3 regions of the Micromonospora aurantiaca ATCC 27029 genome follow, and region 2 is predicted to be linked to each of the others. Evidence: riboswitches for the same ligand, from Rfam matches in the RefSeq annotation. Region 2 holds a riboswitch; each other region holds the start of a gene.

Region 1 (6,115 bases), 1.6 Mb from region 2:
CGCAACGAGGTACGCCGGGCGGCGTTCGACGCGGTGCTCGCCGCGCTCTACACGCAGGCCCGCACGCTGCGGGTGGGCCGGCTGCCGGAGCAGCCCGCGTTCGAGGACGAGATCATCGAGCGGCCGGAGTTCCGCGAGTTCCTCAAGGCCTGGTGGCCCCGGCTGCACCCGAGGCACGTGCTGGACTGGCTGGCCCGCCCGGACCGGCTGCGCCGCTACGCCGGTGGGATCCTCTCCTCGGCGGAGATCCGGCTGCTCGGCGACGCGTACCGGAGCCTCGCGACCGAAGGGCTGACGGTGGCCGACATCGCGCTGCTGGACGAGCTGGACGCGCTGCTCGGCAAGCCGGTGCGGCGGGCCCGCCCCAAGCGCGACCCGTACCAGCTCGCCGGTGGCGTGCGCGAGCTGAGCACGTACGCCGATCGGCAGCGCGCCGCCCGCGCGGCGGCGCGGGAGCGTCCGGACGACTACCGCGACTACGCGCACGTGGTGGTGGACGAGTCGCAGGACGTCTCGCCGATGCAGTGGCGGATGGTCGGCCGGCGCGGGCGGCTGGCGTCCTGGACGGTGGTCGGCGACCCGGCGCAGACCGCCTGGACCGGCGACCCGCAGGAGCTGGACCGGGCCCGGGACCAGGCGCTGGGCCGGCGCAAGCGGCACCGCTACGAGCTGACCACCAACTACCGCAACTCGGCGGAGATCTTCGCGGTGGCGGCGGCGGAGATCCGCCGGCTCTACCCGGACCTGCCGCTGCCCGACGCGGTGCGGTCCACCGGCGTGCCGCCGGTCGAGCGCACGGTGCCCGCCGCCGACCTGCCGGCGGCCACCGTCGAGGCGGCCGAGGCGCTGCTCGCGCAGGTGGAGGGCACCGTCGGCGTGATCACGCCGGTGCCGCGCCGGGACGAGGTGGCCGGCTGGCTGGGCGGGCTCGGCCCGGGCCGCCTCCAGGTGGTGACCAGCCTCCAGGCCAAGGGCATGGAGTACGACGGCGTGGTGCTGGTGGCGCCGAGCGAGATCCGGGCCGACCCCGGCTCGGGTGTCCGCACGCTCTACGTGGCGCTGTCCCGGGCCACCCAGCGTCTCACCACGCTCGACCCCTCCTGACGGACACCCGACCGTGACCCGGCTGTCACCCATCGTTCAGTTGCATACATAGCGATGTGAACATACATTGGGCCTGGCCGGTACGGGGCAGGAAGGGTGTTGGCGTGGGCGCAGGTCATGACCACAGCGGCGCGGTGACCAACGCGGCGCACCGCCACCGGGGCCGCCTCTGGGCCGCCTTCGCGCTGCTCGCCGCCCTGATGGTGGTCGAGGCGGTGGCCGCCTTCACGACCGGCTCGCTGGCGCTGCTCTCCGACGCCGGGCACATGTTCACCGACGTCCTCGGCATCGGCATGGCCCTCGCCGCGATCACCGCGACCCGCCGCGCCGGCACCGACCCGCAGCGCACGTTCGGGCTCTACCGGCTGGAGGTGCTCGCCGCCCTCGCCAACGCCGTGCTGCTCGGCGCCGTCGCCATCTACGTCCTGGTCGAGGCGGTACGCCGGTTCGGCGAGCCGCCGGAGGTGCTGGCCGGCCCGATGCTCGTGGTGGCGGTGCTCGGCCTGCTCGCCAACATCGTCGCGTTCGCGCTGCTGCGCGCCGGGTCGAAGGAGAGCATCAACCTGCGCGGGGCGTACCTGGAGGTGCTCGGCGACCTGCTCGGCTCGCTCGGCGTGATCGCCGCCGCGCTGGTCATCGCGGCGACCGACTGGTGGTGGGCGGACCCGCTGGTCGCCGTCGGCATCGGCCTGTTCATCCTGCCGCGCACCTGGCGGCTCGGCCGGGCCGCGCTGCGCATCCTGGTGCAGGCCGCGCCGGAGCACCTGCAGGTCACCGCCGTGCACGACCGGCTGGCCGCCGTACCGGGCGTGGCCGAGGTGCACGACCTGCACGTCTGGACGCTCACCTCGGGCATGGAGGTGGCCTCGGCGCACCTGACCACCGATCCGGGCGTGGACCCGGGCGTGGTGCTGGCCGCCGCGCGGGCCGCCCTGCACGAGGACTTCTCCATCGATCACGCCACGTTGCAGGTCGAACCCGGAGCGTCCGCCGGAGTGTGCGGACAGACCGAGTGGTGATTAGGACACACTTAAATCACTGTGGCTAATGTAGTCTTATGCCGGTTTTGCCCCGCCTAGTGGCACTGCTCCACGGAGCCGTGCCCGGGCAGCGCCGGTAGTCTCGGTCGCGGCCGCACCCGCGGGCGCCACCCGGCCCCGGTGGGGCGGCCGTCGCCTAATCGTCCGCAGGGACGAGCCGGGGAACCACGTACGTGGGGTGCATCCGCGTCAGCGGTAGGGATCTTCCGTCCCGAACCCGTCAGCTAACCCGGTCGGCGTTGACGGAAGGACGTGTGAATGCCCCCAGTGGCACCTGTACGACGGACGGCCGCCCGGTTGGCGGCCCTGCTCGTCGCGACGCTGACCCTCGGCGTCGCGACCGTTCCGGTCTCCCCCGCCTCGGCGGCGCCGGTGACCGGCCTGCTCGCCGCAGCGCCCGGCGACGACGAGGGTGGCACGCCCGAACTGCGTGCCCAGCTCGACGCGGCCAGCAAGGGCTGGCTGGAGGCGAAAGCCGCGCTGAACCGGTCGGTGAGCCGCCAGAAGCAGCTGAACGAACAACTCAAGACGGTCGGCGCCGAGCTGGCCGTACGCGACGCCAAGGTCGGCGAGATCGCCGCCGTGGCGTACCGCAACGGCCGTCTGGGGACCGCCGGGGCGCTGCTCGGCAGCAGCAGCCCGGAGGGCTTCATGGACCGGGCCGCCGCGCTGGAGCAGGTCGCCGCGCACGAGGACCGTACGCTGCGCGACCTGATCACCACCCGGGACGAGGCCACCCGCACCCGCGCCCAGCTCGACGGAGAGATCCGCGAGCAGCGCAAGCAGGTGACGGTGATGGCCAAGCGCAAGGAGCAGGCCGAGCGCGCCCTGGAGGTGGCGAACGACCGGGCCTCGCGCAGCAGCAGCGGCGGTGGCAGCGTCCAGGGCACCTCCAGCAAGAACGCGAAGCCGGCACCGCGCAACTCGGACGGCTCCTGGCCGTCGGAGTCGTGCAGCGTCAACGACCCGACCCCGGCGAACGGCTGCATCACCCCGCGCACGCTGCACGCGCTGCAACAGGCCAAGGCGGCGGGCTTCACCCGGTACGTCTCGTGCCACCGGCCCAGCGGCTCTGGTGAGCACCCGAAGGGGCGGGCCTGCGACTTCGCCGCGCAGAAGAACGGCTTCGGCGGCGTGGCCACCGGCGGTGACCGGACGTACGGCAACAACCTGGCCGCGTACTTCGTGCGCAACGCCGACCCGCTCGCCGTGCTCTACGTGATCTGGTTCAAGCAGATCTGGCTGCCCAGCAGCGGGTGGAAGTCGTACAGCGGCGGCAACGGCGACCCGTCCAGCGACCACACCAACCACGTGCACCTGTCGGTGTACTGAGCGCGCCCCGAGAGGGCCGGCCGGATCAGGCCGGCCGGCCCTCCAGGGTCGCTCCGAGACGAGCCGCCAGGCCCAGGTGAGCCGCCCGGGCCTGGCGGAACGCGTACCCGAACAGTGGCGCCGGAGCGGTGAGCGTGATCTCCACGTCGATGCGTACCGTGCCGTCCGGCTCGTCGCGCAGCCGGGTGTGGTTGCGGACCGTCGTCGCGGGCTGCTGACGCGCCACTGTGACGACCTCGTCCTCGCCGGCGATCAGCACGTCCGCCTGGTACGTGACCGGGAAGTGCAGCGGGCCGAGTTGCAGCCGGTCGGTGATCGCGTAGCTGGCCAGCGCGCCCGGCCGGGCCGGCAGCTTCCGGACCCGGACGATCAGCGGATGCAGCTCGCCCTGGCGACTCAGGTCACCCAGTAGCGCCACCGCTTCGGCCCGGGTGCACCGGGCCTGCACGGTGTAGCTGAAGCTGTCGCTGCTCTGCAAGCGGGCCCCCTCGCCGTCGTGCGTCGCGACGATCGTCCCGTACCGACGCCGGACTGGCAACGGGTAGAAAGTCCCCTGGCTGCAGGGGGTGTGAACGGCGCGCTCAGGCGCCGGGCAGCACCTCGGGGGTGTCGTCGGCGAACCACGGCTCGGGCGCGCCGAACAGGCCGAGCAGGCCGGTCACCCAGAGCTGCCGGTGCACGAACCGGCTCGGCTCGGTGACCACGAGCTTGACGCCGCTGACCTCGCAGGTCTGGAAGCCGGCGACCATGGCGCTGATGCCGACCGAGTCGATGAACGTGACGAGCCGCATGTTCAGCTCGATTCGCGAGGGACGGCCCTTGGCGAGCACTTCGGCGATCGCTTCCCGCACCTCGTACGCGGTGTCGACGTCGATCTCCCCACGGGGCGCGATCTGGACGACACCACCCGGCCGCACCGACTTCACGATCGACAGGCTCACGCGAGCACCTCCACTCGCCCATGACGGGCGCCTCATCAGTACGCGGGCCGCGACCGAGAGTATTCCTCCAACGGCCCGGTCGCCACCCCCCGGGATGAGCAATTCGCGAACTGGGCACACCTGGGCGTACCCAATCCGGACCTCCGGGTTCCAGTTTCCCCTGTATGGCGGGTCGCGGCCAACCGTGCGACCGGGCGGGCCCGCCGATCCGCCGACCAGGGTAGCGGGCGCACGCACGTCCCGTGGGCACCGGTCCCGGCGCGTTCGGGTGGTTCGTCCCGTTCGCTGCTCACGGCCGGGAACCACGGCGTGGTTTGCCACGCGCCCCGGTGGGGCACTGCCCGAGACAGTGAACCCGCCGGATGGACACCGGAGTCCGAAGTGGCCGCCGGCCTTCGGCACCCGAGGAGGTAGAACGATGTTCGGATCCAACCTGCTGGACCGCCGGGGCAAGGCCGAGCGGGTCGCCGACCAGGCGTGGCAGAACCTGCTCTCCGCCGCCGGTTCCGCCGGTGACAGCGTGCGCGACGCCACCCGGACCGCCCGCCGCAGCTCCTCCGGCCTGGCCGACGACGCCACCGACCTGGTCGGCTCCGCCGCCGACGAGGCACGCCGCCGGGCGTCCCTCGCCTTCGACGCGCTCGCCGGCCGCCGGCCCGCCCTGCCCTGGACGCTGCTGATCGCGGCGGCGCTGGCGGGCGCGGCGATCGGCTGGGCCGCCGGCACCGCGGCGCGCGCCGCCGGCAGCCGGGACCGGGCCGCGGACGAGATCGAGTTCGTGGACGTGGACCGGCCGAACTCGCCGGCCGGCCTGGACGGCTGACCCGCCCGTACGACACGACGACGGCCGCCCCCGGGACTCCCGGGAGCGGCCGTCGTGCTGCCTCACCCGCCCCGGGTGAGGCCCGCTCACCCGGGGCGCGCGCAGGATCGCGGGTGCGGGACCACGTGCCCGCGCCGCGATCGACGGGAGGGGGAGCCGGATGGCCACCGACACGATCACGCGTACCGACCGGGACATCCAGTCCGCCGTGCTCGACGAGCTGACCTGGGAGCCGCGGGTCGGCCCGGACGAGATCGGGGTGACCGTCACCGAGGGCGTGGTGACGCTCACCGGCCGGGTGGACAGCTACGCCAAGAAGTGGGCCGCCGAACGGGCCGCGCACCGGGTCGCCCGGGTCCGCGCGGTCGCCAACGACCTCGCCGTCCGGATCGACACCGGGGCCGGACGGGATGACCCGGAGATCGCCGTCGCGGCCGTACGGGCGCTGGAGTGGGACGCGTTCGTACCGATCGAGGCGTTGCAGGTGACCGTGGCCGACGGCTGGGTCACGCTGCACGGCGAGGTCGAGTGGGAGTACCAGCGGCGGGCCGCCGAACGGTCGGTCGCCCGGCTCACCGGCGTACGCGGGGTGAGCAACGGGATCGCCGTGCGCCCCGCGGTGCACGCCGACGGCCGCGACCTGGCCGAGCGGATCGTGGACGCGCTGGCCCGCAACCGCGCCACCGAGGCCGAGGAGGTCGACGTACGGGTGCACGGCGACACGGTGCTGCTGGACGGGCAGGTCCACTCGGCCGGCGAGCGCGAAGAGATCGAGCGGGTGGTGTGGAACGCCCCCGGCATCCGGGAGGTGCACAACCACCTCGTCGTGCGCTGACCGGAACCACCCCGCCCGGGTGAGCCCGCCTCACCCGGGC
Region 2 (6,115 bases):
GTGCGCGGCCGGTCGTCGTCCTCCCGGCGGCCGGCCGCCTCGCCGTGTCCGGCCCGGCGTCCCGCCGTGTCAGGCCCGGCGTCCCGCCGTGTCGGGCCGGCCGCTTCGCCGTGTCAGGCCCGGCGCGCGCCCTGGGACGCGGTGCCGCGGTCGCGGTGGATCCGCGCGGCCGCCTCGTGCATCGCGCGGCCGAACAGCTCGGCCTGGTCGCCCATGCTGCCGAGCCGGGCGGCGAGCGCGTCGGCGTCGGCCCGCGCCGACGCGCTGACCCGGGCGTCCAGCTCGGACAGCGCGGCGTTGGCGGCGGTGACGAAGTGTCCGCAGAGGACGTCGAAGGGCTCGCCGGCCAGTTCCGGGTCGATCGTCACGGAATCCAGCCGGCCACCCTGGACGGCGACCGCGCGGACCCGGCCGCCGGCGGCCGTGCCCTCGGCGCGCAGCAGGTCGCCGGGCTCGCCGTCGGCGTGCGCCGAGGCCCGGGAGCGCATCGCGGTGAGCGCCTGCTGCGTGCGGGTCAGCAGCTCGTCGATGCTCGCGGCCGCCGAGAACGGGTCGTTGGTCATATCCGCGCTTTCTTCACGTCTTAGCCGAGCATCGTGACCCTAGCAACCGGCTCCGACGAATCGCGGTCACCACCGTTGCGGACCGTCTCCCGGACGCCGGGAGCAGGCCGGACACCGTCGACGCGGCGTGTCGCGGACGGGGCGAACGCCCGGCCGGGTCGCCCCGGCCGGGCGTTCTCGGACCGCTGTCAGCGCAGCCGCAGCCGCTGACCGGGGAAGATCAGGCCGGGGTCGTCGCCGACCACTGCGCGGTTGCGCTCGTGCAGGGCGCGCCAGCCGCCGTCGACGCGCTGCGTCACGGCGATCTCCGACAGCGTGTCCCCACGCCGGACCAGGTACGTCCCGGCGCCGGACGACGGCTGCGGCGCCACCGTCGTCGTGGCGCGCTCCGGCGCGGCCTTGCGGGTGGCCGCCCGCTCCGGCGCGGCCTCGCGCGTGGCGGCCCGCTTCGGGGCCGCCTTTGTGGTGGCCCGCTCGGACCGGGTCGCCGCGCTCGCCGAGCCGCCCTTCTTGCCGCAGACCGGCCACGCGCCGATGCCCTGGCCGCGCCGCACCTTCTCCGCGACGGCGATCTGCTCGGACCGGCTGGCCAGGTCGGCGCGGGCGGCGTACTTCTTGCCGCCGTAGCCGTTCCAGGTGGCGCGGGAGAACTGGAGCCCGCCGTAGTAGCCGTTACCGGTGTTGATCTTCCAGTTGCCGCCCGACTCGCAGCGCGCGACCGCGTCCCAGTTGACGCCTGCGCTGGCCGGAGCGGCCGGGCCGAACAGGGTCGCGGCGCCGACGGCGGCGCCGGCCAGGACCGCTCCGAGGGCGGTACGGCGGCTTCGGGCTGAGTATTCAGTTGCCATGTGGATTCCTCCACGCCGACGAGGTGAGCTGTCGGGTTCGGGCCGAGGAGCCCGGCCGCCGGTGGCGGCTTCACCCCGAGGTGACGATGCACCGTGGAACGTGTGGTTCCCCCGCTCCCGCGCGAGGTCCGGTTACCGGGGACGGCGGCGGGATTTGGCGTTTCCGGCCCGCGGTGTCCGCGTCTGCGAACGAAACCGACGCTAGGAGCGATTTGCGACGATCGTCCACTTCTTGTGACGCTCTTCACCCGGCCGGGCTACCGGCGGCGGCGCTACGGTGGCAGGGCCAGGCAAGATCACGGGAGGGCTTGACGGATGACCGATCACGGACACGAGCTGACCTTCGGCGGCTTCATCACCCCCGCCGCCGGGCAGCCCGACCAGGTCGTGGCGCTGGCCCGGCTGTGCGAGCAGGTCGGACTGGACCTGGTCACGTTCCAGGACCATCCCTACCAGCCGGGCTTCCTGGACACCTGGACGCTGATGTCCTACGTGGCCGCGGCGACCGAACGCATCCGCCTGGCCGGAAACGTCCTCAACCTGCCGTTGCGCCAGCCGGTGGTGCTGGCCCGCAGCGTCGCCAGCCTGGACCTGCTCACCGGCGGCCGGGTCGAGCTGGGACTCGGCGCGGGCGCGTTCTGGGACGCGATCGAGGCGGCGGGCGGGCGGCGACTGTCCCCCGGCGCCGCCGTCGACGCCCTCGACGAGGCGATCCGGGTGATCCGCGAGGTCTGGGACACCGGCAGCCGCGGCATGATCCGTGTCGACGGCGAGCACTACCGGGTGGTCGGCGCCAAGCGCGGCCCGGCGCCCGCGCATTCGGTCGGCATCTGGGTCGGCGCGTACAAGCCGCGCATGCTGCGCCTGGTGGGCCGCGCCGCGGACGGCTGGCTGCCGTCCCTGTCGTACCTGCCCAAGGGCCCCGACGAGCTGCCCGCCCTGAACGCGCTCGTGGACGAGGGCGCCCGGGCCGCCGGGCGCGACCCGGCCGCGATCCGCCGCATGCTCAACGTGACCGGCACGTTCGCCCGCTCGTCCGCCGGCTTTCTGGCCGGGCCGCCGGAGCAGTGGGTGGAGGAACTGGCCGGGCTCACCCTGGAGCACGGCATCACCACGTTCATCCTCGGCAGCGACGAGCCGCGCGCGATCCAGATCTTCGGCCAGGAGGTGGCCCCCGCGGTCCGGGAGCTGGTCGCCGCCGAGCGCGCCACGCCCGCCGGCGGCGCCCGGGAGGCCGCCGACGAGCCGACCAACGCCGGCGGCCCGAGCACGCTCGGCGTCACCCCCACCCCCGACCCGGGGGTACGCCTGAGCGCGCGCCGCCCGTGGGACGAGTCCACCCGCCCGAGCGCTCCGCCGCCGCCGGCCGGACACGTCTACCCGGCCCGGGGACAGGCCGCCGGGCAGCACCTGGTGGACGTGCACGACCATCTGCGCCAGGAGCTGGCCCAGGTGCGCGACCTGCTGGAACAGGTCAAGCAGGGCTCGGTCTCGCCGGGCCGGGCGCGGGCGGCGCTCAACGAGATGACCATGCGGCAGAACAACTGGACGCTCGGGGCGTACTGCGCGGCCTACTGCACGATGGTCACCCAGCACCACGGGCTGGAGGACGCCTCGGTCTTCCCGCACCTGCGCCGCTCAGAGGCCGGGCTGGCCGCGGTGCTGGACCGCCTCGAGGAGGAGCACGTGGTGATCCACGGGGTGGTGGAGAGCGTCGACCGGGCGCTCGTGGAGCTGGTCCGGCGGCCCGGCGACTTCACGCAGCTCCAGGAGGCGGTGGACCTGCTCACCGACACGCTGCTGTCGCACCTGTCGTACGAGGAGCACCAGATCGTCGAGCCGCTGGCCCGGCACGGGTTCTTCCCCGGCCAGCTGTGAGGTAGCTGACTTCTGATCTCTTAAGTCAGGGGGTACCGTCGACGCCATGACGGACCTCCTTGCGCAGCGTGACTCCTGGTCCACCGCCAACTGCTCGATCGCCCGGGCGCTGGAGGTGGTCGGCAACCGCACCACGCTGCTCCTGCTGCGGGAGGCGTCGTTCGGCACCCGCCGCTTCGACGACTTCGCCCGGCGGGTCGGCGTCAGCGAGCCGGTGGCCGCCGCACGCCTCAAGCAGCTCGTCGCCGACGGGCTGCTCGACCGACGTCCCTACCGGGAGCCCGGGCAGCGCACCCGCGACGAGTACGTGCTCACTGCGAAGGGAAGCGACCTGATCCCGGTGCTCGTCGCGCTGCGGCAGTGGGGCGACACGTACGCCGCCGACGAGGCGGGCCCGGCGGTGCGGGTGGCCCACGAGGAGTGCGGCGCCGCGGTGCACGCCCGGCTGCGCTGCGGCGCGGGGCACGACGTACCCCCCGGCGAGCTGGCCGTCCTGCCCGGTCCGGGCCTGCTGTCCGCCTGACCCCTCCCTTCCCCACACCTCGGAGCGAGACATGAAGATCGCTGGAAGCACCGCCCTGGTCACCGGCGCCAACCGCGGCTTCGGCCGGCACCTGGCCGCCGAACTCGTCGCACGCGGCGCCACCGTCTGGGCCGGCGCCCGCAACCCGGACACCGTGGACCTGCCCGGAGTCATCCCGGTACGCCTCGACATCACCGACCCCGAGTCGGTGGCCGCCGCCGCGCAGCGGGCCGGGGACGTGACGCTGCTGGTCAACAGCGCCGGCGTGAGCACCGGCACCGACCTGCTCGACGGCGACCTCGCGCAGATCCGGCTGGAGATGGAGACGCACTACCTCGGCACGCTGTCGGTGGTACGGGCGTTCGCGCCGCAGATCGTGGCCAACGGCGGCGGCAGGATCCTGAACGTGCTGTCGGCGCTGTCCTGGTTCACGTTCCCCGGCGTCGGCGCGTACGGCGCGGCGAAGGCCGCCGAGTGGTCGATGACGAACGCCCTGCGCCAGGAGCTGGCCGGCCGGGGCGTCCGCGTCGCGGGCCTGCACGTGGGCTACATGGACACCGAGATGGCCGCCGCCGTACCCGGCCCGAAGGCCCACCCGGCCGACGTCGCCCGGCTCGCCGCCGACGGCATCGAGTCCGACAGCTACGAGATCCTCGCCGACGACGTGGCGCGCCGGGTCCAGGCCGGACTGTCCGGCGGTGTGGCCGCGCTCTACCCCGCGCTCCCCTGAGCCGACCCGCCTCCAAGGTGGCGGCGCCACCTCGGCGAGCCGTTGCCGACCAACCGGCTGCCACGACAACCGCCTGAGGTCCCTCCATCTGGGACCAGCCTCCCCCACCCTGGGACACCCAAGCGCTCGTCCCCAGTCTGGGAGACCCACCGTGATCAGCACCAGTTCGGCGAAATGGCGGGGTCAGAGCCCGTCCGATACCACCACTTCGGCGAGCTGGAGTGGATCACGCAACTGCCCGACCATCGACTTCCGAGCGGGGTCGACACCGGCTCGGCGAGGTGGCGGTATCGGTGGCATGCCGATACCGCCACTTCGGCGGCATGGAGTCGATCACGCCGGCCCGCCGGGGCGGGTCGGGCGAACCGGGTCGGGGTGGGGCTACAGGCCGCGGGCGAGACGGTCGGCGAGGATCCGGGTGAACCGGGCCGGGTCGGCCAGCTCGCCGCCCTCGGCCAGCAGCGCCATGCCGTACAGCAGCTCGGCGGTCTCGGTCAGCGCGGCCGTGTCGCCGCCCTCCCCGTGCGCCTTGCGCAGCCCGGTGACCAGCGGGTGGGCCGGGTTCAGCTCCAGGATCCGCTTGACCCGGGGCACCTCCTGGCCCATCGCCCGGTACATCTTCTCCAGCGTCGGCGTCATGTCGTGCGCGTCGCCCACCACGCAGGCCGGTGAGGTGGTCAGCCGGGTGGACAGGCGCACCTCCTTCACGCTGTCGGCGAGCGCGCCGCCGAGGAACGTGAGCAGGTCGGCGTACTCCTGGCGCTCCGCCTCGACCTTCTCCTTCTCCTCCTCGGTCTCCAGGTCCACCTGCCCCTTGGCGACCGAGCGCAGCGTCTTCCCGTCGTACGCGCCGACGCGCTCGACCCACACCTCGTCCACCGGGTCGGTGAGGATCAGCACCTCGTAGCCCTTGGCGCGGAACGCCTCCAGGTGCGGCGAGTTCTCGATGGTGGCCCGGTTCTCGCCGGTGGCGTAGTAGATCTCGGTCTGGCCGTCCTTCATCCGCTCCACGTAGTCGCGCAGCGTGGTCGGCTCGGCCGGGTCGTGGGTGCTGGCGGTGCGAACCAGTTCCAGCAGCGTCTCGGTGTTGTCCGGGTCCTCCAGCAGACCCTCCTTGACCACCGCGCCGAACTCGGTCCAGAACGTGCGGTACGACTCGGCGGACATGTCCTTGAGCGTGGCGAGCACCTTCTTGACCAGCCGGCGGCGCACCGCGCGGATCTGCCGGTCCTGCTGGAGGATCTCCCGGGAGATGTTCAGCGACAGGTCGTGCGCGTCCACGACGCCCTTGACGAAGCGCAGGTAGTTGGGCATCAGCGCGTCGCAGTCGTCCATGATGAACACGCGCTTGACGTAGAGCTGCACACCCCGGCGGCCCTGCGGGGAGAACAGGTCGAGCGGGGCGTGCGACGGCAGGAACAGCAGCGCCTCGTACTCGAAGGTGCCCTCGCCGCGCATGTGGATCGTCTCGAGCGGGTCGGCCCAGTCGTGCGCGACGTGCCGGTAGAACTCCTTGTACTCGGCCTCGTCGACCTCGTCCCGCGAGCGCGCCCAGAGCGCCTTCATCGAGTTG
Region 3 (6,115 bases), 3.2 Mb from region 2:
TCTCGGTGGCGTAGTTCACCGTCGCCTCGACGCCGTCCATCCGGTTGAGCTTCTTCTCGATCCGGGCGGCGCAGGACGCGCAGGTCATCCCGCCGATCGCCAGTTCGATCAGGTTCGGCGCGGTGGGCAGCGCCTTTCCCGTGGCAGTCATCGCGGCACCTCCGGCGCTCAACTGTGCCCGTGACCCGGGGTGCCGTGTCCGGCGTCCGGGGTCGGTGCGGTGGTGGGTGCCGGCGCGGTGGGCACCGGCGCGGTCTGGTCGCCGGCCAGGACGGTGAACTCGGCGGTGTGCACCGCGTCGCCGTGCCGGAAGTCCAGGTAGAGACGGTACGCCCCGGCCGAGGGCACCTCGGCGGCGAACGTGATCGCCGGCCCGGCCGGTGTGCGCCCGTCGCCGGGCGTGCCCTCCGGGTGCACGTGCAGGTACGCCAGGTCGCCCTGCCGCAGCGCCACCAGGTGCCCGTACGCGCCGAGGTAGGGCGCGAGGTCGGTGACCGGCCGCCCGTCACGGCTGACGGAGAGCGTGAGCCGGCTGGTGCGGCCCGGCTCCGGCGTGCCGGTCAGGGTGACCGTGTAGCCGTCGACGGTGGTGCTGGTCGCCGGTGCCGGCAGCGGCCGGGCGGTCAGCTCGCCGGGGACCGTGACGTCCAGGCCGAGGGTCAGCGGCTCGCCGCCTTCGGGGGTGAAGTCGGCGAACGCCCGCCAGACGCCGGGGCCGCCGAGCGGTGAGGCGACCCGCCAGGTGCCGTCGCCGGTCATCTCCGGATGGACGTGCCGGAACCCGGAGAGGTCCCGGCGGGCGACGATCAGGTGCATGCGCTTGTCGTGGGCCACCTCGAAGCGGGTGACCGGCGCGCCGTCCGGGCCGGTGATCCGGAAGGCGAACTGCCCGGCCGGGGCGCCGGCGGGCTGGAACGTGTAGCCGCGCTCGGAGACGAGCAGCCCGCCGGGCAGGTGCGCGGAGGCGCCGCCCGCCTGGCTCTCGTCACCGTGGCCGGTGTCGCCGGCCCCGTGGTCGCTGTCGGTGTCGTCGTGTCGGGTCTCGGCGGCCGGGGCGACGGGATCGGTCAGGTTGCCGATCCCGTACGCCGCGCCGAACACCGCCACGAGGCCGAGCGCGAAGCCGCTGAGCTTCGTCGCCGTGTTCATGGTGTCTCCTCGGTTGTCGCGGGTCCGCCGGACCCGTCACACACCGACGAGGTCGTAACCGGCCTCGTCGACCGCCGCGCGGACCGTGTCCACGTCCAGCGGGTTCTGACTGGTGACGGTGACCCGGCCGCCGGCCAGGTCGACCTGGACGTCGGTGACGCCCGGAAGTGCGCTCAGCTCGGTGCTCACCGAGTTGACGCAGTGCCCGCAGGTCATGCCGTTCACCTGGTAGGTGGTCTCCATCTCGCCCTCCGATCTGATACCCCCCAGGGGTACGTCCCGAACGTTAGCATACCCCCGAGGGGTACGCTATCCTCGGTTTCATGACCGCGCCGTCCAGCCCGACCCGGGGCTACACCGCCAGCAAGGACCAACTCCTCGCCCGGCTCCGCCGGATCGAGGGCCAGGTCCGTGGCATCGAGAAGATGGTCGAGGACGACCGTTACTGCATCGACGTGCTGACCCAGATCTCGGCCATCCAGGCGGCGCTGGACAAGGTCGGCCTGGGCCTGCTCGACGGCCACGCCCGGCACTGCATGCACGAGGGCGCCGCCGAGGGCCGGGCCGACGAGATGGCGACCGAGATGATGGCCGCCGTCGGGCGCCTGATGAAGCGCGGCTGAGCGGGGACCTCCGGCCCTCAGGACCAGGGCACATCGACCCGTGCCGACGCGCCCGGGCGGACGTACCGTCGAAGTGGCGGGCAGGCCGGACCGGCGGACCCGCGGCGACGGACGGAGGGCGGCCCGATGATGTGGCAGAGCCCGATGATGGGCTGGATGTGGATCTGGTCCCTGCTGGTGCTCGGGGTGCTGGCGGGGCTCGTCTGGGCGGCCGTGCGGTGGACCGGCCCGCAGTATCTGGGCCCGACGACGGCCCGGCGCATCCTGGACGAGCGGTACGCCCGCGGCGAGATCGACGAGGACGAGTACCGGCGGCGCCGGGCGGGCCTGGCCTGACCCGAGCGGGGCGCGTCACCGGTCGCGCCGCCCGGGAGCGGCCGGCCGGGCTGTCTACCATGGCCGGGCGACGACCCGGACGTGGTCGACACGTCCGCGCCGGCCGGGTGACCAGACCGGTCCGGCGGACCAGGCGTCGCCGCGACCGTTGGGAGAGACGCCATGGGTGCCGACCACACCCGCCCCGCACCCGCCGCGCCGCCGGGCGTACGACGGCTGCTCGTCGCCGTGGTGGTGCCGCTGTTCGCGCTCACAGTGATCGCGGCGCTGGTGCTCTGGCCCGGGCAGGACCGGGAGCCGGTCGGCGGCGCTGACGTCCCCCGCTACCACGGCACCGTGACCCGGGTGGTCACCGAGCCCTGCCCGCCGACCCCGGAGGCCCCGGAGGGCGGGGGTGGCCCCTGCGGCACGGTGACGGTCACCGCCGAGCAGGGCCCGGACGCGGGCCGGCAGGTCGAGACGCCGATCCCGGCCGGGCCGGGCGCACCCCGGGTCGCGGTCGGAGACGAGGTCGTCCTGGTCGAGCTGACCGACCCGGCCGACCCGGCGGTGAAGTCCTACAACATCGCCGAGCACCAGCGCGGCACGCCGCTGATCTGGCTGATGGTGCTGTTCGCCGCCGCGATCGTGGCGTTCGGCCGGTGGCGCGGGCTCGCCGCGCTCGGCGGCCTGGTGGCCAGCTTCGCCATCCTCCTCGGCTTCGTGCTGCCGGGCATCGGCGCCGGCCAGCCGCCGCTGCTGGTCGCGATCGTGGGCGCCGCGTTGATCATGTTCGTGGTGCTCTACCTGACCCACGGGATCACCGCGCAGACGTCGGTCGCGGTGCTCGGCACGCTCGGCAGCCTGGTGGTCACCGGCGTGCTCGGCCTGCTCGCCACGTCCGCCACCCACCTGACCGGCTTCGGCAGCGAGGACGCCACCACGCTGTCCATGTTCCAGGGCGACGTGGACCTGCACGGGCTGCTGCTGGCCGGCATCATCATCGGCTCGCTGGGCGTGCTGGACGACGTCACAGTCACCCAGGCGGCCACCGTCACCGAACTGGCGCACGCCAACCCCGGACTGTCCCGGCGGCAGCTCTACCGGGCGGCGACCCGGGTCGGCCGGGCCCACATCGCATCCACCGTCAACACCATCGTGCTGGCGTACGCGGGCGCCTCGCTGCCGCTGCTGCTCCTCCTGGTTGCCGACTCCCGCCCGGTGAGTGAGATCCTCACCAGCGAGTTCCTCGCCCAGGAGATCGTCCGCAGCGCGGTGGCGACGCTCGGCCTGATCGCCGCCGTACCGCTGACGACCGGACTGGCCGCGATCGTGACCACCGCCGGGCGGCGCTCGCGCGGCGCGGAGCCGGCGCCACCCGCGGCCCGGCCGCCGGCCGGACGCGACGACGCGCTGGAGGCCCTGGGCGGCGGGAAGAGTACGGAGGCCGCATGGTGACACTCCGCAGCGTGACCATCGATTTCAAACGCGACGCTGGTCACGGTGCGCCACGGCGAAATCTCGCTATTGGTCGGCTTCCGGACGTAGATCCTCAGGAGTGCTGTCAGGTAACCTCGCTGCCGGTCACCGCCGAAGGCGCGCACCGGCGCCAGCGGTGCCGCCGCCCAATCGCCTGCGGGCGAACCGGGGAACCAGGTACATGGGGTGAATCCGCGACAGCGGTAGGGGCCACTTCCGTCCCGAACCCGTCAGCTAACCCGGTCGGCGGCCGACGGAAGGGAACACTGTGACGGCACCCCTGCGCCGCTGGCTGACACCCGTGGTGGCCGTGCTGGCCTCGCTGGCCGTGCTGGCCGGGCCGACCCCGGCGACCGCGGCCCCCACCGCGGCGGCCCCCGGCAACCCCTCGGGACACGAGGAGGACGGCGAACCGCCGCTCATCACCGAGGCGATCGACGCCGCCAACCGGGCCTTCCTCCAGGCCAAGGCGAAGCTCGCCAAGTCCCAGGACCGCCAGCGGCGGCTGGCGGCCGAGGTGAAGACGGCACAGGCCGAGCTCGAAGCGCTCAGCCCGCAGGTCAACCAGCTCGCTGCCCAGTCCTACCGGACCGGCCGGATGGGCGCGATGGCCATGCTGCTGGAGAGCAACTCACCCGACTCGTTCGTCCGCCGGGTCAACGCCCTGGACGAGCTGAACCTCCTCAACGCGCAGCGCCTGGCCGCCATCAACGCGGTCAAGACCCGCGCCGAGCAGGCCAAGATCGCGCTCGACGCCGAGGTGCGCGAGCAGGAGAAGCAGAAGAACGCGATGGAGCGCGAGAAGGTGCAGGCCGAGCGCGCGCTGAAGCTCGTCGGCGGTCTCGGCTTCACCGGCGGCCTGGTCTCCGCCACCTCACCGGTCGCCAAGATCGGCCCCGGCCGCACCGCCGACGGCGGGTGGAAGGCGGAGTCGTGCAGCGAGGACGACCCGACCACCTCGGGCTGCGTCACGCCGCGCACGCTGCACGCGTACAAGGAGGTCCGGCGCGCGGGCTTCAAGCGCTTCGTGGGCTGCTACCGGCCCGGCGGGCCGTGGGAGCACCCCAAGGGCAAGGCGTGCGACTGGTCGCTCCAGAACAGCGGCTTCGCGCCCTGGCACAACAACGACACCCGCCGGTACGGCAACGAGGTGGCCGCCTTCCTCATCCGCAACGCCGACCGGCTGGGCATCTACTACGTCATCTGGAACCGGCAGATCTGGTTCCCGGCCACCGGCTGGAGTTCGTACAGCGGACCCTCGAACCACACCGACCACGTCCACATGTCGATGCTCTGACCCGGACACCACGAGAAGGGGCCGCCCTCGGGCGGCCCCTTCTTCGTCGTCCGTGCGTATCAGCCGGCCAGCGCCGGGTCGGCGGGCGCGGCCGGGGCGGGCAGCGGGGCCGGGGCCTGCGCCACGGTCCGCACCTCGCCACCGGCGAGCCGGTACGACATGCCCACCACCGTGCACCGCCCGGCGGCCACCCGCTCGGCCAGCACGGCGGACCGGGCCAGCAGCGTCTCCACGGTCTGCGCGATGTGGACGTCGACGATGCCGTCGAGGTCCTCGACCCCCTGGCGGGCGGCGCGCAACAGGCTCGGCGAGACCGCGTCCACCACAGCGCCCAGGTGCCCGGCCGGGGCGGCGCCGGTCCGGACCCCCTCCCGGGCGGCCTGGACCGCGCCGCAGGAGTCGTGCCCGAGCACCACCACGAGCGGGGTGCCCAGCACGGTGACGGCGTACTCGACGCTGCCGAGCACCTCCGGCCCGGCGGTGTGCCCGGCGGTACGCACCACGAAGAGGTCACCGAGACCGCGGTCGAAGATGATCTCGGCGGCGAGCCGCGAGTCGGAGCAGCCGACGATCACCGCGAACGGGTGCTGGCCGTCGGCCACAGCCGCCCGGTGCCCGGCGTCCTGATTCGGATGCTGCGGGACGCCCGTGACGAACCGGTGATTACCGGCACGCAGTTCGGTCAGTGCCTGCTCCGGGGTGCTCGGCGTCATGTCCCTCACCTCGTCTACCTGGGGAACCACCAGGCCGAACGGCCTCGCGACCCACGGTCACACGCACCTGGGGGCACGTCAAGATTCGTGATACGCATTTCATACTTTCCCGTCGGCGCCCCGCCCCGGACCGCGCCGATTCGGCAGGTGGCGGACGTGGCCATAGCATGACCACCATGGCGACCACACCAGTTGAGGACGGGAGCCGCCGTAACTGGACCTTCCTCACCAACCACGGCCACGTGCTGCTGGCGATCGCGCGCAACCCCACCGCCCGGCTGCGGGACGTGGCCGACGAGGTGGGCGTGACCGAACGGGCGGCCCAGGCCATCGTCGCCGACCTGGAGGCCGGGGGCTACCTGCGTCGTACGCGGGTGGGACGGCGCAACGAGTACACGATCAACCCGAAGGGCCGCTTCCGGCACCCGGCCGAGGCCGACCAGCAGGTCGGCGCGCTACTGGCCCTGTTCGCCGCCGAGTCGGCCGGGGACGCTGCCGCCGACGGGTGACCCGGGCCGGCACCACGTGTGCCCGCGCGG

The links. Region 2 has a riboswitch for cyclic di-AMP ahead of MICAU_RS16690 (LysM peptidoglycan-binding domain-containing protein). Riboswitches for the same ligand answer to the same signal wherever they lie in the genome.
Region 1: linked by a shared signal. The riboswitch ahead of MICAU_RS23530 (coiled-coil domain-containing protein) and the one ahead of MICAU_RS16690 (LysM peptidoglycan-binding domain-containing protein) in region 2 are both predicted to bind cyclic di-AMP.
Region 3: linked by a shared signal. The riboswitch ahead of MICAU_RS02860 (coiled-coil domain-containing protein) and the one ahead of MICAU_RS16690 (LysM peptidoglycan-binding domain-containing protein) in region 2 are both predicted to bind cyclic di-AMP.

The regions. Positions count from the first base shown of each region.
Region 1 is NC_014391.1:5,337,875-5,343,989, forward strand. It holds gene MICAU_RS23520 (HelD family protein) at 1-1,104, shown strand, start outside; gene MICAU_RS23525 (cation diffusion facilitator family transporter) at 1,209-2,123, shown strand; cyclic di-AMP (ydaO/yuaA leader) riboswitch at 2,268-2,398, shown strand; gene MICAU_RS23530 (coiled-coil domain-containing protein) at 2,403-3,476, shown strand; gene MICAU_RS23535 (SRPBCC family protein) at 3,502-3,954, opposite strand; gene MICAU_RS23540 (STAS domain-containing protein) at 4,058-4,417, opposite strand; gene MICAU_RS23545 (hypothetical protein) at 4,836-5,240, shown strand; gene MICAU_RS23550 (BON domain-containing protein) at 5,401-6,075, shown strand.
Region 2 is NC_014391.1:3,764,517-3,770,631, forward strand. It holds gene MICAU_RS16685 (YbaB/EbfC family nucleoid-associated protein) at 114-563, opposite strand; gene MICAU_RS16690 (LysM peptidoglycan-binding domain-containing protein) at 752-1,411, opposite strand; cyclic di-AMP (ydaO/yuaA leader) riboswitch at 1,410-1,568, opposite strand; gene MICAU_RS16695 (LLM class flavin-dependent oxidoreductase) at 1,727-3,289, shown strand; gene MICAU_RS16700 (winged helix-turn-helix transcriptional regulator) at 3,336-3,812, shown strand; gene MICAU_RS16705 (SDR family oxidoreductase) at 3,844-4,542, shown strand; gene htpG (molecular chaperone HtpG) at 4,924-6,115, opposite strand, start outside.
Region 3 is NC_014391.1:574,307-580,421, reverse strand. It holds gene MICAU_RS02890 (heavy metal translocating P-type ATPase) at 1-151, opposite strand, end outside; gene MICAU_RS02885 (DUF8832 domain-containing protein) at 169-1,149, opposite strand; gene MICAU_RS02880 (heavy-metal-associated domain-containing protein) at 1,186-1,392, opposite strand; gene MICAU_RS02875 (metal-sensitive transcriptional regulator) at 1,473-1,772, shown strand; gene MICAU_RS02870 (SHOCT domain-containing protein) at 1,899-2,108, shown strand; gene MICAU_RS02865 (YibE/F family protein) at 2,271-3,545, shown strand; cyclic di-AMP (ydaO/yuaA leader) riboswitch at 3,700-3,830, shown strand; gene MICAU_RS02860 (coiled-coil domain-containing protein) at 3,835-4,863, shown strand; gene MICAU_RS02855 (carbonic anhydrase) at 4,923-5,576, opposite strand; gene MICAU_RS02850 (helix-turn-helix transcriptional regulator) at 5,744-6,085, shown strand.